Regions from separate parts of the Streptosporangium sp. NPDC002607 genome, predicted to be linked through region 2. Evidence: riboswitches for the same ligand, from Rfam matches in the RefSeq annotation. Region 2 holds a riboswitch; each other region holds the start of a gene.
What was found. Region 2 has a riboswitch for cobalamin ahead of cobN (cobaltochelatase subunit CobN). Riboswitches for the same ligand answer to the same signal wherever they lie in the genome.

Region 1 (5,521 bases), on a different contig from region 2:
GTCCGGTGAATCCGGTATGCGGGTGACGGCCCAGCCCGACCAGTTCGCGGGCGCTCAGCAGCGGCGGCAGATCGCGTTCGGTGAGCACGACGGCCAGGCTCCTGGCCAGGTGGGCGGCGGGCAGGGTCTCGATGCCGACGCCGTCGACGCGTACCTGGCCGCCCAGCGCGGGCTGGAGCCCGGCCATGGTGCGCAGCAGCGTGGACTTGCCGGTGCCGTTCGGGCCGATCAGCACGGTCAGCTCGCCCGCCAGGGCCTCGGCGTCCAGATCGTCGAGCACGCGACGCTCCCGCTGTCCCCGCCTGGCGGGGTATCCGGCGTGCAGTCCGCGCAGTTCCAGGCTCATGCTCACACCGCCAGTCCGGTTCGGGCCGCGCGGCTGCGCAGCAGTACGGCGATCACCACCGGCGCGCCCAAGATGGTGGTCACGGCGTTCAGCGGCAGCACGACCCCGCTGCCCGGCGCCTGGGTGGCCACACAGCACGCCAGTGCCACGGCGGCGCCCAGCAGGACGACCGCGGGCATGAGCACCCGATGGTCGGCGGTGCCCAGCAGCAGCCGGGCCACGTGCGGCACCGCCAGGCCGAGGAAGGCGATCGGCCCGCAGTAGGCGGTCACCGCCCCGGCCAGCACCGAGGAGGTCAGCAGGGTGAGCGTGCGCACCACCCGTACCCGCACGCCCATCGTGCGCGCGTAGTTCTCGCCCAGCAGCAGCGCGTTGAGCGCTTTGACCCCGGCCAGCGCACCCGCCAGCGCGGCCACACAGACCGGCACGAACACCCCGAGGTCCCCCCAGGTGGTGCCGGCGAAGCTGCCCAGACCCCACATGATGAACTGCTGGGCCCGCTGCGGGTCGGTGTAGACCAGCAGCAAGGTGATCACCGAGACGGCGGCCGACCCCACCATCACGCCGATGATCAGCAACGTCACCACCGACCTGACCCGCCGCGACAGCACCATCACCAGCCCCAGCACCGTGGCCGCACCGGCTGAGGCGGCCACCACCACGCCCGCCCGGCCCAGGCCCGCGATGCCCGCGGTGAACGCGCCGGCCGCGCCGCCCCACCCGATGATCACCAGAGCCACGCCCAGGCTCGCACCCGAGCTCACCCCCAGGATGTACGGCTCGGCCAGCGGGTTGCGAAACAGGGTCTGCAGCTGTACTCCCGAGACCGACAGGGCCGCTCCGGCCAGGGCCGCGGTGATGGCGCGCGGCAGCCGTACCGTCCAGATGATCTCCTGAACCCCCGGGTCCGCGCCGGTGTCACGCACCAGAGCGAGCAGCGCCTGGTTCAGCGGGATCGAGGTCGAGCCGAGCAGGACCGCCAGCGCGAACGTCAGCGGCACCGTGATCCCGATGGCGGCCAGGACGACGCTCCGGCGGCGCTGGGCCGCCGCCGGAACACCCGCGAGGGCCAGAGCCGTCACCTGGTCAGCTGCTGGTAGAAGGTGAAGGCGTGCCCTGGCGCGAGGTCGGGGCGCAAGATCGCGACCAGGTCGGCCAGGATCAGGTCCGGGTGGCCGACGCCGCGCTCGTAGAAGTCGTTGCCGCCCCCCGGCCCGAGCGTCCTGTTCGCCGACCAGAGGCTCCCGGACTCGAACGCGCCGAACTTGGCATAGCGCGGGTCGGCCTTCTCCACATCGGCCAGGCTCTTCCACTCGTTCACGGTGGCCAGCCACACCTTGGCGTCCTTGGCCTTGGACAGCACAGCCTCCAGGTCCATGGTGGTGCTGCCGGGGCCCGGCGTGTCCGCCCACGGATAGGTGCCGCCCGCGTCCTTGATCAGCCCCGCGACGTAGCTGCCGCCGTTGGGCACCGACCACTGCCCCTCATACATCTGGCCCGGCAGCACGGTGACCGGCGCGGAGGCCTTGGCCTTGGCGGCCAGGGCGGTGTAGTCGGTCTCGACCTTGCCGAACACCTCACCGGCCTTGGCCTCGGTACCGGTCAGCGCGGCCATCACCTTGATCCACTCGGCGCGGCCCAGCGCGGTGGACTCCAGCCATTCTGCGTTGGCCACCACCTTGATCCCGGCCTGGCGCAACGGGCCGTAGGCCTTGTCCTCGGTGCCGCCGCTCATCAGCACGTCCGGCTTGGCGGCGATCACCTTCTCGGTGTCGACTTCCTGACCCTTGGCGTACTCGGTGATCTTCCCGGCCTTCACCTGGGCCAGTACCTGAGGGGAGGTGATGTACCCGGCCGACGAAACACCGGTGAGCCGCTCCAGCACGCCCAGGTCGGTGATGAACGGCAGGTGGGTGGTCGAAGCGGAGAACAGCCGCTCGATCGGGGTCTCGACGGTGACCGCCGCGGCCAGCTCGCCGGTGAGCGCGGGAGCCGGAGTACCGCACCGCACCAGCACGTAGGTCTCCGGTTTGGCACCGGGGGCGGGCTGCTTGACAGTGAGGACCTGATGGTTCTTGGCGTAGGTCAGCGTGAAGTTCGTCGCGTGCTCCACCTTCTGCTTGACCGGGAAGTAGTCCCGGCCCGGGTCGAAACCGGTGACGCAGCGGCCCTCGGCCGCCGGGGCCGCGGGCGTGGCCGCGTCCGGGGCGCCGCAGGCGGCGACGGCGAGTAAGGATGCGAGCAGTGCCGCGGTGATCGAGCGGGGGATGCCCATGCGTGCTCCTGAAGGCGGGCCGCGGACGCCGTTCCTCGACGGCCTCCGCGACGGGTGGGAGGCCGGGTCACCAGGAGAGTCCAGCACGCCGAGCATGCCCAGGGCCGACAGGCCGAGGTCCAGGCATGGCGATCACCGTTCCTCTCTTGGGGAGATCCGCCCCAATTTCTCTGAGGAGGCGACCGCGTGAGTCTCCTGGCTCTCGGGTCAACGCTCCTCCCGGCCTTCCCACCCGTTATCCGGGCAGTGGCTTCGTCGGGATTCGCTCGCCGATCACAGTGGCGGGACCGCGCCGGATTCACACCGGCTTCCTCGTTCCGCGCTCGCCTACGCCGACCATGCTCGCACACCACCCATCAACGACAAAGTGCGTACCACCCGTCAGACCCGGCGCGCCTCCCCACATTCGACGGGAGCACCGGCGCGCACACCGTGGAGCACCTGGGTGAGGACCTCCACCCCTCGCACCACGCGAGGTCCGGGCCTGTTGAAGTACGCCGGACCGTCCAGCACCCACACCTGGCCCGCGCGGACCGCCGGCAGGTCGGCTCAGCCCGGAAGGCGGGTCAGCAGAGGCCACTCCGCTCGCGTCCGCTCGGGAGGAAAGCCGCAGGGCATCAGCAGGACCACCTCGGGGTGGGAGGCTCGCAACCTCTCCCAGTCGATGGCTGTGGTGCGTTCGCCCGCTTCGGCCAGCAGCGGCTCACCGCCCGCCGCCCGGATCTGCTCGGAGACCCAGTGACCGGCGGGCCACAGCGGATCCAGCCACTCGATCGCCGCCACCCGCGACCATGGACCGCACCACCGCGAGCCTGTGGAGGGCGCGTTGGGCCGGTACGAGGCGCTGGCCACGATGTTCTGCGCTTGCCCGACTTCACTGTCACAGACCTGAGTTTCCGCTGACATCAGTCCTGCGCTTCACTGATGGTCTATCCAGAGCTACCTGACCCTGGCCAGCTTTCCCAGATAGGCGTCCAGCAGCTCGACGCGGCCGACGAGGGGCTGAACGCCGTCCTACCAGCAGATCGCGCTGATCTCCTCGTCGGGGGTGAAGCCAGGGTGCGCGGTGGTGAGCGCGGTGTAGAGGGCCGCGTACTCGACGCGCCTCTCGGGGCCGAGCACGAAACGCGCGTGTCCGGCAAACACGAGGTCAGCGACCTCCAGGCCGGTCTGCAGGGCCGCCTGGCGTGGTGTCTCACCTGGGTCGATCATGCCGCCGGGCAGTTCCCAGCACCGGCGCAGGCGGTGAGACCAGCAGCAGCCGCTCGTCATTCCACACCGCCGTCAGCGCCAGCGGCAGGGGTCCGTCATCGAAGCGAACTTCCTCCGTAACCGGATGAAACGCGGTCAGAAGGTTGCCGGCTTCGTCAGCGGCGAGAACGTCGTCCACCTCTGGCCCTCCACTATCGACCTTTACTCGGGCGCCGACGAAACTATCTGACCAGGGAAGACGGTCAGAAATTTCTTACTGAGCTCCGCGCTGATGGAGATCATCTTCCACCGGAGCGGGTTTCTGTGAATGAGGTCAGCGGGTGGCGGGGGCAGCCTCGGCGGTGACGCGGGCAGCAGTTTCGCCGAGCCGTATGTGGTGCCCAAGGCCGGCCAGGTGCTGGTGGCGGAACTTGGGGGTCCAGTAGGAAGGTGCCCAGGAAACGCACCGTGCCCAACTGCAGCGCCCGAGCGGGCCCCGTTGGCGGCCATCGCCCGGCGGCGGGCGGCGACGTCCAGGTGGAAGAACCCACCCAGCTGAGCGTCGACCGCGGCGGGTTCAGCGCCAGTGAAGGTCTTGCGGGGGTCCGCCGAACCGGCGACGCTGCGCCGCCTGGTCGACGACGGTGTCTCAGTCACCGAGGCCACCCGCACCCCCCGAAAACCGTTCGAGGCCCGAGGTTAAAGAACACGCTTAGCCGACGTCGCGGCGGCGGAAGCCGTACAGGCCGGCGATGGTCAGCGCCGCGGCGATCGCGGTCATGGCCACCAGCGGGGTCGCTGAGACCTCGCCGCCCGGCAGTGTGGGCAGGTGGCTGAAGGGTGACAGGTCCAGCAGCACCTGGGGCAGCTCCAGTAGCGCGCCCACCTGGCCGAAGAGCAGGAACAGCGCCAGGACCGCCCATGCCGCGGCGGCCAGGCGGGGCAGCAGGCCGAACAGGGCGAGGGCCAGGCCGGAGAAGGTCCATACCGCGGGGAGCTGAGCGAGAGCCGCGCCCAGCGTGGCAGGCAGGTGGGCGGCTATGTCTCCTGAGGCCGCACCGTACGACAGACCGACGGCCAGGCCGGTCACGGCGAGGACCACCGCCGGGCCGAGCACGGCGAACAGCGTGTGGCCGGCCGCCCAGCCGACGCGGCTGACCGCGGTGGCCAGCAGCGGCTCGGCGCGGGCGAGGCTCTCCTCGGTGCGCAGCCGCAGCGCGGCCTGGATGGCGTAGCCGGACACGGCGATGCCGAAGATGCCGATCAGCACGGCGATGAACAGGTCGGCCGGGTCGGTTCCGCCGCCGAGCCGGTTGAGCATCTCCATGATCTGGGCGTTTTGCCGCAATGCGGAGGAGGCGGCGTCGGCGGCGCTGCCGATCACCGCGCCGAAGACGGCGAAGCCCGCGCACCAGGCCAGCAGCAGCCCGCGGTGCAGGCGCCAGGCCAGCGCGAGCGGGCCAGCCAGGCCGGGCGCGGCCTGCGCGGGACCCAGCCTGGGCGGTAGCAGGCCGGCTGCGACGTCGCGCCGGGCAGCTAGCGCGTAGGCGGCGTAGCAGGTCACGGCGATGAAGGCGGCGAACAGAGCCAGCGGCCACCATTCCTCGTCGGCGAAGGGGCGCAGTTTTTGCCCCCAGGCGATGGGCGACAACCACGACAGCCAGGAGGCGTCGGTGGTGTCACCGGCCATCCGCAGCAGAAACGCCAGC
Region 2 (5,521 bases):
CGCCGGTGTTCCGTCGAGGTCGCGGCCGTAGGCGAAGCCGCCCCAGACCGCGTACACCTCGGCCAGGTCGGCGTCGTCGCGCCAGTTCCCGCTCTCCATCAGCGGCAGCAGGCCCGCGCCGTAGGCGCCCGGACGGGAGCCGAAGATTCGCAGGGTGGCCCGCCGCTCGTCGCCGTGCGCGGCCAGGTCGGCGTCGGCGTGCGCCCGCACGTAGTTCTCCCCGGCGGCCTCCGCGAGGCCCGCGACCAGCCGTACGGCGTCGTCCAGCATGGTGACGACGTGCGGGAAGGCGTCCCTGAAGAACCCGCTGATCCGGACGGTCACGTCGATTCTGGGCCGGCCGAGTTCGGCGAGCGGGATCGGTTCGAGGCCGCTGACCCGCCGGGACGCCTCGTCCCAGACCGGCCGCACGCCGAGCAGCGCGAGCACCTCCGCCACGTCGTCGCCCGCCGTGCGCATGGCACTGGTGCCCCAGACCGACAGCCCGACGGAGCGCGGCCACTCACCGGTGTCGGAGCGGTACCGCTCCAGCAGGGAGTCGGCCATGGCCTGCCCGGTCTCCCACGCCAGCCTGCTGGGCACCGCCCGGGGATCGACGGAGTAGAAGTTCCGCCCGGTCGGCAGCACGTTGATCAGCCCGCGCAGCGGCGACCCGCTCGGCCCGGCGGGGACGTAACCGCCGTCGAGCGCGTGCAGCACCGCGCCGATCTCGTCCGTGGTCCTGGCGAGCCGGGGCACGATCTCCCTGGCCGCGAACCCGAGCACCTTCTCCACGGCGGCCAGGACTCCGGAGTCGCGGTCACTTCCGCCGGCGAGGACGGACGCGGTGACGGGGGAGACGGTGAACGGGTCCCAGCCGTGCTCCTCCATGCCCTCGACGAGGGCGCGGGCCAGCGACTCGGCCTCGTCCACGCTCACCCTCGCGGCGCCGCCGTCCTCGGCCAGGCCGAGGGCCTCACGCAGGCCGGGGAGTGCCTCCTGGCCGGCCCAGATCTGGCGGGCGCGGAGCATGGCCAGCACGAGGTCGACGCGGGCCTTCCCCTCGGGGGCGCTGCCGAGCACGTGCAGGCCGTCGCGGATCTGGACGTCCTTGACCTCGCAGAGCCATCCGTCGACGTGCAGCAGGAAGTCGTCGAACCCGCTGTCCTGCGGCCGGTCGTCGACGCCCAGGTCGTGGTCGAGCCTGGCGGCCTGGATCAGCGTCCAGATCTGCGCCCGGATGGCGGGCAGCTTGGCCGGGTCCATGGCCGCGATCGAGGCGTGCTCGTCCAGCAACTGCTCCAGCCGGGCGATGTCGCCGTAGGTCTCCGCGCGGGCCATCGGCGGCACCAGATGATCGACCAGTACGGCGTGCGCCCGCCGCTTGGCCTGCGTGCCCTCACCGGGGTCGTTCACCAGGAACGGGTAGACCAGCGGCAGGTCGCCGAGCGCCGCGTCGGGGCCGCAGGAGGCCGACATCCCCGCCGACTTGCCGGGCAGCCACTCCAGGTTGCCGTGCTTGCCGACGTGCACGATCGCGTGCGCGCCGAAGTCGTCGGCCAGCCACCGGTAGGCGGCCAGATAGTGGTGGCTCGGCGGCAGGTCGGGGTCGTGGTAGATGGCGACCGGGTTCTCCCCGAAGCCGCGCGGCGGCTGGACCATCACCACGAGGTTGCCCGCGCGCAGCGCGGCCAGCACGATCTCGCCGTCGGGATCGCGGCTCCGGTCGACGAACAACTCGCCCGGCGGCGGCCCCCAGTGCGCCTCGATGCCGTGCCGCAGGTCCTCGGGCAGCGTCTCGAACCACGCCCGGTAGCGCGCGGCCGGGATCCGCACCGGGTTCGCGGCCAGTTGCTCCTCGGTGAGCCAGTTCCGGTCCTGGCCGCCCGCCGCGATCAGCGCGTGGATCAGCGCGTCGCCGTCCCGCTCCGCCACGCCGGGGAAACCGTCTCCGAGGTCGTACCCGGCCTCCGTCATGGCCGTGAGCAGCCTGACCACGCTGGCGGGGGTGTCCAGGCCGACCGCGTTGCCGATCCTGGAGTGCTTGGTCGGGTACGCCGACAGCATCACCGCGATCCGCCGTTCCGGTGCCCGGACATGCCGGAGCAGGCCGTGCCGTACCGCGATGCCGGCCACCCGCGAGGCCCGCTCGGGATCGGCCACGTACACGGTCAGGCCCTCGTCGTCGACCTCCTTGAAGGAGAACGGCACGGTGATGATCCGCCCGTCGAACTCGGGGATCGCCACCTGGGAGGCCGCGTCGAGCGGGGACAGGCCGTCGTCGTTCTCCCGCCAGGCGTCCCTTCCCGTGGTCAGGCAGAGGCCCTGCAGGATCGGCACGTCCAGCTCGGCGAGCGCGCCGACGTCCCACGCGGAGTCGTCCCCGCCCGCCGAGGCGGTCGCCGGGCGGGTGCCCCCGGCGGCGAGCACGGTGACCACCAGGGCGTCCGCGGCCCGGAGCGTGTCGAACAGGTCGGGCTCGGCGCTGCGCAGGGAACCGCAGTAGACGGGCAGGGCCTGGCCGCCCGCCTCCTCGATGGCCAGGCAGAGCGTCTCGACGAAGGCGGTGTTGCCCGCGACGTGGTGCGCGCGGTAGTAGAGCACGCCGATGACGGGGCCCTCGGTGCGTCGCACGACACGTTCGAGGGGGCCCCAGCTCGGGGTGGGCGCGGGCGGGGCGAAGCCGTACCCGGTGAGCAGCACCGTGTCGGAGAGGAAGGCGTGCAGCTGGGCCAGGTTCGCCGGACCGCCGTGCGCGAGGTAGGCGTGCGCCTCGGCGCAGACCCCGCCGGGCACCGTGGACAGCTCCATCAGCTCGGCGTCGGGGGCCTGCTCACCACCGAGGATCACGACGGGCCGCCGGTCGGCGAGCAGCGCGTCCAGCCCGTCCTGCCATGCCCGGCGTCCGCCGAGCAGTCGCACGACCACGAGGTCCGTGCCCTCGGTCAGCGCGGGCAGGTCCTCGGCGGACAGCCTCGCCGGGTTGCCGAGCCGGTAGTTCGCACCGCTCGTCCGCGCGCTGAGCAGGTCGGTGTCGGAGGTCGACAGCAGCAGGACGGCAGGCGGCGCGGGTGGCACGGCCGATCGCGGGGTGGGCGGCACGGAACGCATGCAGAAGTCCTCCCTCGGGGTCCTCGCCCCGGGTCGTCGTCATCGCGACGGCAGGAGTCTCCTGGCTCCCGGATCAACGCTCACCCCGGCCTTCCCGTCCGTTGCCGGACCGTGGCCTTCGGTGGGGTTCGCTCCCCGGTTACAGTGGCGGGACCGCGCCGGTTTCACACCGGCTTCCTCCCTGCGCCGTCGCCTAGGTCACACTATGCCAGGCGGACATCCGTAAAGAAATGGGAGCTACCATCCACTGCGTGTCAATAACCGACCCTCCCGGAAGAACCCGGGCCGACGCGTGTCCCGGAGCGCTCCAGGTGCACGCCGCGGCCGACGGCGGCCTGGCGCGGATCCGGGTTCCCGGCGGGGCGCTCACGGCGCGTCAGCTCCGCGTGGTCGCCGCCGCCGCCCGGGAGCTCGGATCCGGCGTGATCGAGCTGACCTCCCGGGCGAACCTCCAGGTACGCGGCCTCCCGCCGCAGGACGGCGAGCCCCTTCCCGTCGTGCACCCGGCACGCGACGACACGCGCGTTCCGGACGACGGCCGGCGGCTTTCCCCGGCATCCGACTTCGCCGTGCGGCTGGCCGCCGCCGGGCTGCTACCGTCGGCCACGCATGAGCGGGTACGCAACATCGTGGCCTCACCCCTGGCCGGGCGGGCACCCGCGAGCCTGCTCGACGTCCGTCCGCTCGTGTCCGAGCTGGACGGGGAACTCCGCGCCCGGCCCGTGCTCGCCGACCTGCCCGGCCGGTTCCTCTTCGCGCTCGACGACGGCTCGGGCGACATGGCGGCTCTCGGCGCGGACGTCACGCTGCTGCCGGTCGATCCGGTGGACGCCTCGGCGGACGTCTCCGAGGTGGCGCTGCTGCTCGCCGGTGCCGACCTGGGGCTGCGCGCACCCGTCTCCTCCGCCGTCACCGGCATGCTCGCGGTCGCCGAGGCGTTCCTGGCCGAGCGCGCCGAGCAGGGGTCGGGCGCGTGGCGGCTCGCCGAGCTGACCGACGGCCCAGTACGGGTCTCGGCCCGCGGGCTCGGGGCGGAGCCGGCTCTCCGGCTGTCCGCCCCCGCCGTACGACGGGCGCGAACGGTGGACAGCGGCACAATCGGGGTCGCCGCGCAGCGTGACGGAAGGTCGGCCCTCACCGTTCTCGCCGCGCTCGGACGGCTCACGGCGGCCCAGCTGGAGGCGCTCGCCCAGGCGGCCGAGCACGGCGGGGGAGAGGTCCGGGTGACGCCGTGGCGGACGATCGTCGTCCCCGACCTGCCGCCGCCGGAGGCCGACGGCCTGCGGGCGACGCTCACGGCCGCGGGCCTGGTCGGCGACCCGGCGTCGCCGTGGCTGGGCCTGACCGCCTGCGCCGGCCGGCCCGGATGCGCCAAGGCCCTCGCCGACGTCCACGCCGACGTCCATGCGGGTGTGCGCGCGAACGGCGGCACCGGTTCCGAGTTCGATGCGGACGGTCCTGATGACGTCCACCCCTCGCGGGGCCGCACCCGTGCGCTCCCCGTGCACTGGTCGGGCTGCGAGCGGCGGTGCGGACGCCCGCGCGGCCGGGTCGTGGACGTGGTCGCGACCGGAGACGGATACCGCGTCGAGGCGGACGGCGTGAGCCGTACGTTCGCCGACGCCGAGCAGACGAGCGCCGCGGTGGCGGCGACCAGAGAGGGAACGTGATCGACTACATCAGGGACGGGGCGGAGATCTACCGCCGCTCCTTCGCCACCATCCGCGCGGAGACGGACCTCGGCGGCATGCCGCCGGGCGTCGCCCAGGTCGCGGTCCGCATGGTGCACGCCTGCGGCATGGTCGACCTCGTCGACGACCTCGCGTGGTCGCCGGGAGTCGTCACGGCGGCGCGCGAGGCGCTGCGCGACGGCGCGCCCGTGCTGTGCGACGCCATGATGGTCGCCTCCGGTGTCACCAGGCGACGGCTTCCGAAGGCGAACGAGGTGATCTGCACACTCGGCGACCCGCGGGTCCCGGAGCTGGCGCTGCGGCTGGGCACCACCCGCAGCGCCGCGGCGCTGGAACTGTGGCGCGACCGGCTCGACGGCGCGGTGGTCGCGATCGGCAACGCGCCGACCGCGCTGTTCCGCCTGCTCGAACTGGTCGAGGAGGGGGCCGGACGCCCGGCCGCGGTGCTGGGCGTGCCGGTCGGCTTCATCGGGGCCGCGGAGTCGAAGCTGGCCCTGGCCGAGCACCCGGCCGGACTCGACCACCTGGTGGTGCACGGACGCAGGGGCGGCAGCGCGATGGCGGCGGCCGCCGTCAACGCGATCGCGAGCGAGGAGGAGTGAGCGGGTTGAGCGGGGATCTCGGGTGCCTGTACGGGGTTGGGCTCGCGGTGGCGGCGGCTGCCGTCAACGTGATCGCGGGTGAGGAGGAGTGAGCGGGTTGAGCGGGGATCTCGGGTGCCTGTACGGGGTTGGGCTCGC
Region 3 (5,521 bases), on a different contig from region 2:
TTGCCGATGGTCGGCGTGGCCATGAACAGGTTCAGCGACTGCGACTGGTCGATGTACGGGGTGCGTGCGGCGGCCAGGTCGATCAGCGCCTTCTGCGGCAGCTCCCAGGCGGTCCGGTAGAGCAGCTTCAGGTCGGCGGGGATCTCGGGAATGTCCTGGACGGAGCCGTCGGCGCGCTTGATCGCGTCACGGATCCGCGAGGTCCACAGCCCCCGGGCCCGCAGGTCGGCGACGAGATAGCGGTTGACCTGGAGGAACTCACCCGAGAGGGTCTCGCGCTTGAAGATGTTGGAGACCTGCGGCTCGATGCACTCGTAGCAACCGGCGATGGAGGCGATCGTGGCCGTGGGCGCGATCGCGATCATCAGCGAGTTACGCAGCCCCGTTCCGGCGATCCGCTCCCTGAGCTCCGTCCACGCGGCCGACGTCGCGGCCCCGTAGTGGTCGGGGTGGAGCACCCCGGCGGCGGCCCTGGTCTCCTGGTACGAGGGGTGGCGGCCCCGCTCCGCGGCCAGGTCCGAGGAGGTCCGGTAGGCGGCCAGCGCGATCTCCTCGGAGATCCGGGTGGACAGCTCCAGCGCCCGCGGCGAGTCGAACGGCAGCCGCAGCGTGAACAGCACGTCGGCCAGGCCCATCACGCCGAGCCCGATCGGGCGCCACCTCTGGTTGGCGGCCCGGGCCTCGGAGGTCGGATAGAAGCCCAGGTCAATGGTGCGGTCGAGGAACCGCACGGCGGTGCGGACCGTCGCGCGCAGCCGCGCCCAGTCGATCCCGTCTCCGGACTCCCCGGACAGGTGGGCGGCCAGGTTGATCGAGCCGAGGTTGCAGACCGCGGTCTCGGCGTCGCTGGTGACCTCGAGGATCTCGGTGCAGAGGTTCGACAGATGGATGACGTTTTCCGGCCTGGCCGTCTGGTTGGAGGTCCGGTTGGCCGCGTCCTTGAAGGTCATCCAGCCGTTGCCGGTCTGGGCGAGCGTGCGCATCATCCGGCCGTACAGGGTGCGGGCGGGGAGCTGCGCGGTGAACCGGCCCTCGGCCTCGGCGGCCCGGTAGGCGTCGTCGAACGCGGCGCCGTACAGGTCGGTGAGGTGCGGGACCTCCTTGGGGTCGAACAGTGACCAGACGCCGTCGGCCTCGACCCGGCGCATGAACTCGTCGGGGATCCAGTTGGCCAGGTTCAGGTTGTGCGTGCGGCGGGCCTCCTCGCCGGTGTTGTCGCGCAGTTCGAGGAACTCCTCGATGTCGGCGTGCCAGGGCTCCAGGTAGACGCAGGCCGCGCCCTTGCGGCGGCCGCCCTGGTTGACCGCGGCGACGCTTGCGTCCAGGGTGCGCAGCCAGGGCACGATGCCGTTGGAATGGCCGTTGGTACCGCGGATCAGCGAGCCCCGCGAGCGGATCCGGCTCCAGGCGATCCCGATGCCCCCGGCGTACTTCGACAGCCGCGCGACCTGCCCGTAGCGCTCGTAGATGGCCTCCAGCTCGTCGCGGGGCGAGTCGAGCAGGAAGCACGAGGAGAGCTGGGGCCTGCGCGAGCCGGAGTTGAAGAGCGTGGGCGAGCTGGGCAGGTAGGACAGGGTGGCCATGAGCGCGTACAGCTCGGCGGCCTCCTCGACGGTCTCGGACAGGCCGCAGGCCACCCGGAGGAAGAAGTGCTGCGGGCGCTCCAGCACCTTGCGGGTGCGCGGGTGACGCAGCAGGTAGCGGTCGTAGACGGTACGCAGCCCGAAGTACTCGAATCTGGCGTCGGCGTCCGGCTCGATGAGCGCGTCCAGGACTCCGGCGTGGGCGGCCACGAACTCCGCGAGCCCGTCGGCGATCAGCCCCGCCTCGTGCGTCGCGGCGACCGACTCGGAGAAGTCGCGGACGCCGTGCTCGGCGGCCTCGTCGGCGATCAGCTCGGCCAGCAGCGCGGCGGCGACCCTGGAGTTCTCGGGGTCGGTGATCACCCGGGCCGCCGCCTCGTCGATGGCCAGCCTGCGATCGACCGGCGCGTTCCCGGCGTTCTCCGCCACGGTTCCCGCCGCGATCCCTGCTGCGGTCTCTGCCAAGGCCTGTGTCACGTGGTGTTCCTCGCTCGCTCTGACTTCCCCGTACGGCTCCGCCGGAGGGGCACGCGTCCGCGAGCGATCCCGGGCACGCCGGACCGCCTCGTTCCGCGGGCCCTCCCACGAGGCCCTGGACAATCACGTCGCCGGCAGGTCTTCGGACTCACGGGCGCCCTGCGCATGCCTACCGGCCGTCGCTTCCCGGGCATGGTTCACCCAGTGCTCACATGACGGCTTTCGTTCCCGTTCACCGCTGCGGGGCAGTCCCGGAATCTCACCGGGTTCCCTCTTGCCTCGCCCCTCCCGGGGCGAACCAGCAACGAGCAGGATCCTACATCTAGGGGCGTCTGACGCAACTACCCCAACAAGTTGTGTCGGAGGACTTCAGTAGCCCGAGCTCGTGAAGCACCCCGCGGGTGCGGGCCGTCTCGGTGAAGAGCCACTGGCGGAAGTCGTCACCGCTGAGGTAGACCCGGCTCCATCCATTGGCCGCGCACAGGGCGCGCCAGCGCGGCGCGGCGTCGATCCTGTCACACAGGGCGATCGCGGCGTCCCGGTCCGTCTGGCTCATGCCCTTGGGTCCCAGCAGGCCGCACCAGTCGCTGTACTCCAGCCGGACCTCGACCTCCAGGAGCGTCGGCGCGTCGATCCCGTCGAGCCGGCTGCCCGAGGAGACCACCAGGGGACGCAGGCGGCCCGCGGTGACCTCGGGCCGCAGGGCGCGGGCCGACCCCAGCAGGGCCGCCACCCGTCCGACCTGGAGCGCCTCGGCGGCATCCTCGGCGCCGAGGAACCCCGCGTACTCCAGCAACCGGGCGTCCACCCCGAGGCACTTGCCGATCATGCCGTAGAGCACGTGGTCGGAACCGCCCTCCGGCCGGCCGCCGACCGTCAGCACCGCCGGGTTGCGGCGCAGCTCCGCGGCGAAGTCCTCGAAGGTGCGCAGGCGGGAGTCCGAGGGGACGACCAGGACCGTCCAGTCGCCGACCAGGCGGGCGAGAGGGGTGGTGGCGTCCACCACCGCGGCGGTGTTGGCGATCTCCGCGGCCGTCACCATCGGCATCGCGGCGACGAGCACCCTGCCCTCGCGCGTGAACGAGCCGTGTACGGCGCCGAACGCGTCACGCGGGACGGAACCCAGGGCTCCCGGCCGCCCGACGGCCATGGCGGAGCGCGCCAGCCCCGACAGGACCAGGACGGAGGCGAGCCTGCCCGCGATCCCGTCCCAGCCGTGGCCGTCGGCGGTGGGTTCGAGGATGCTCAGGCGGCCCACGGCCGAGTCGGCGGAGTCACCGTTCAGGTCGCAACCCGCGACGACCATGGCACCCGCCACCAGCGCGAAAAACCTCCTACGGCGCATAAGCGCCCCTTCCCCCAAGAACCCCCTATACCATAGGTTACCTCCTTATCACTATCTGTTACAGACCGGGGGCGGCCACCACCGGCGGCCGCCCCTGGAGCCGTCTCACTCCACCGTCACGCTCTTGGCCAGGTTGCGGGGCTTGTCGACGTCCCGCCCCAGCGCCACGGCGGCATGGTAGGCGAAGAGCTGGAGCGGGATCGACAGCAGGATCGGGTCCAGCTCGGTCTCGTTCCTGGGCACCACGACGCAGTCGTCGGCCAGCTTGGGGTCGGTCGTGCGGTGACCGACCATGAGCACCCGGCCGCCCCGGGCGCGGATCTCACCCAGCGTGGTGAGGTTCTTGTCCAGCAGCTCGTCGTCGGGGACGATCGCCACGGTCGGCATGTCCGGGCCGATCAGCGCCAGCGGCCCGTGCTTGAGCTCGCTGGCCGGGTACGCCTCGGCGTGCACGTAGGAGATCTCCTTGAGCTTCTGCGCGCCCTCGCGGGCCACCGGATATCCCCGGACCCGGCCCACGAACATCATGCTCGGCGCCTCGGCGTACTTCTGCGCCAGCTCCTTGAGCCGCGGCTCCAGCGTCAGGATCTCCTTGATCTGGTCCGGCAGCCTCCGCAGGCCCTCGCAGATCCGGCGGCCGTCGGCGGGGGACAGGTCACGCACCCGGCCGAGGTGCAGTGCGAGCAGCGCGAAGGCCACGGCGGTCGAGGTGAACGCCTTCGTGCTCGCCACCGAGACCTCGGGCCCCGCGTGCAGGTAGACGCCGCCGTCGCACTCACGGGCGATCGCGCTGCCCACGGTGTTGACGATGCCGAGCACCCGGCCGCCCTTGCGCTTGAGCTCCTGGACGGCGGCGAGGGTGTCGTAGGTCTCCCCCGACTGGCTGATCGCCACATACAGGGTGTCCGCCTCCACCACCGGGCTGCGGTAGCGGAACTCGCTGGCCGGCTCCGCGTCGGCCGGGATGCGCGCCAGCTCCTCGATGAGCTGCGCGCCGATCTGGCCCGAGTAGTACGCGGAACCACAGCCGATGATCTTCACCCGGCGGAACGAGCGGGTCTCCCGCGCGTCCATGTTGAGGCCGCCCAGGTGGGCGATGTGGAAGCGGTCGTCCAGACGGCCGCGAAGCGTCCTGGCCACGGTGTCGGGCTGCTCGGAGATCTCCTTGAGCAGGTAGTGCTCGTAACCGCCCGTGTCGTAGTGCCCCGCCTCCCAGTCGACGGTCAGCGTCTCCTTGGCCGTCTCCCGCGCGTCGCTGGCGAAGGTGTTGAACCCGTCCGCCTTGAGCACGGCGATCTCGCCGTCCTCCAGGTGGACCACCTGGCGGGTGTAGCGGACCAGCGCGGCGACGTCCGACGCGGCGAACATCTCCTTCTCACCGATGCCCAGCACGATGGGGCTTCCGTTGCGGGCCACCACCACCTCGCCGGGGCGCTCGGAGTCGATCACCGCGATGCCGTACGTGCCGACGACCCGCTTGAGCGCGGTCCTGACGGCCTCCTCCAGGGAGTCGGCCTCCTTGACCGTACGGGCGATCAGGTGCGAGAGCACCTCGGTGTCGGTCTCCGACAGGAAGATCGCGCCGTCGGCCTCCAGCTTGGCGCGCAGCTCGTCGGCGTTCTCGATGATGCCGTTGTGCACGACGGCGATGCGCTCGTCGGTGGACAGATGAGGGTGGGCGTTGACGTCACTGGGCGCGCCGTGGGTGGCCCAGCGGGTGTGGCCGATGCCCAGCCCGCCCTTGAACCGCGCGGGCACGACCGCCGCCAGGTCGGCCACCCGGCCCTTGACCTTGCGCATCTTCAGACCCTTGTTGGAGACCACCACCCCGGCCGAGTCGTAGCCCCGGTACTCAAGACGCTGCAGACCCTCCAGCAGGATGGGGGCCGCGTCCTTGGGCCCTACATAGGCCACGATTCCACACATGTAACCGTTCCTTATCCATAGACGATCCGGCGCAGCTGGCGCAGGGAGAGTTCGGGTGCCGCGACACGGCGTACCGCCAGCTCGGCGGCCAGCCTGGGGAAGATCTCGTCATTGACCAGCCCTCTCCCCTTGAGCTCCGCGTGACGCCGCCTGACGAACTCCTCAAGAGGTTCGGAGAAGTAGGCCAGCA

Region 1: linked by a shared signal. The riboswitch ahead of ACWD3H_RS35255 (ABC transporter substrate-binding protein) and the one ahead of cobN (cobaltochelatase subunit CobN) in region 2 are both predicted to bind cobalamin.
Region 3: linked by a shared signal. The riboswitch ahead of ACWD3H_RS04520 (ribonucleoside-diphosphate reductase subunit alpha) and the one ahead of cobN (cobaltochelatase subunit CobN) in region 2 are both predicted to bind cobalamin.

Annotation. Positions count from the first base shown of each region.
Region 1 is NZ_JBSFWD010000042.1:36,688-42,208, reverse strand. Features, by position in the region: gene ACWD3H_RS35265 (ATP-binding cassette domain-containing protein) at 1-346, opposite strand, end outside; gene ACWD3H_RS35260 (iron chelate uptake ABC transporter family permease subunit) at 349-1,428, opposite strand; gene ACWD3H_RS35255 (ABC transporter substrate-binding protein) at 1,425-2,621, opposite strand; cobalamin riboswitch at 2,790-2,988, opposite strand; gene ACWD3H_RS35250 (hypothetical protein) at 3,171-3,527, opposite strand; gene ACWD3H_RS35245 (NUDIX hydrolase) at 3,636-3,833, opposite strand; gene ACWD3H_RS35240 (hypothetical protein) at 3,817-4,011, opposite strand; gene ACWD3H_RS35235 (ABC transporter permease) at 4,525-5,521, opposite strand, start outside.
Region 2 is NZ_JBSFWD010000009.1:74,671-80,191, reverse strand. Features, by position in the region: gene cobN (cobaltochelatase subunit CobN) at 1-3,090, opposite strand, end outside; cobalamin riboswitch at 3,126-3,327, opposite strand; gene ACWD3H_RS13255 (precorrin-3B synthase) at 3,342-4,760, shown strand; gene ACWD3H_RS13250 (precorrin-8X methylmutase) at 4,757-5,383, shown strand.
Region 3 is NZ_JBSFWD010000003.1:117,983-123,503, reverse strand. Features, by position in the region: gene ACWD3H_RS04520 (ribonucleoside-diphosphate reductase subunit alpha) at 1-2,060, opposite strand, end outside; cobalamin riboswitch at 2,177-2,378, opposite strand; gene ACWD3H_RS04515 (tripartite tricarboxylate transporter substrate-binding protein) at 2,383-3,405, opposite strand; gene glmS (glutamine--fructose-6-phosphate transaminase (isomerizing)) at 3,511-5,331, opposite strand; gene ACWD3H_RS04505 (hypothetical protein) at 5,343-5,521, opposite strand, start outside.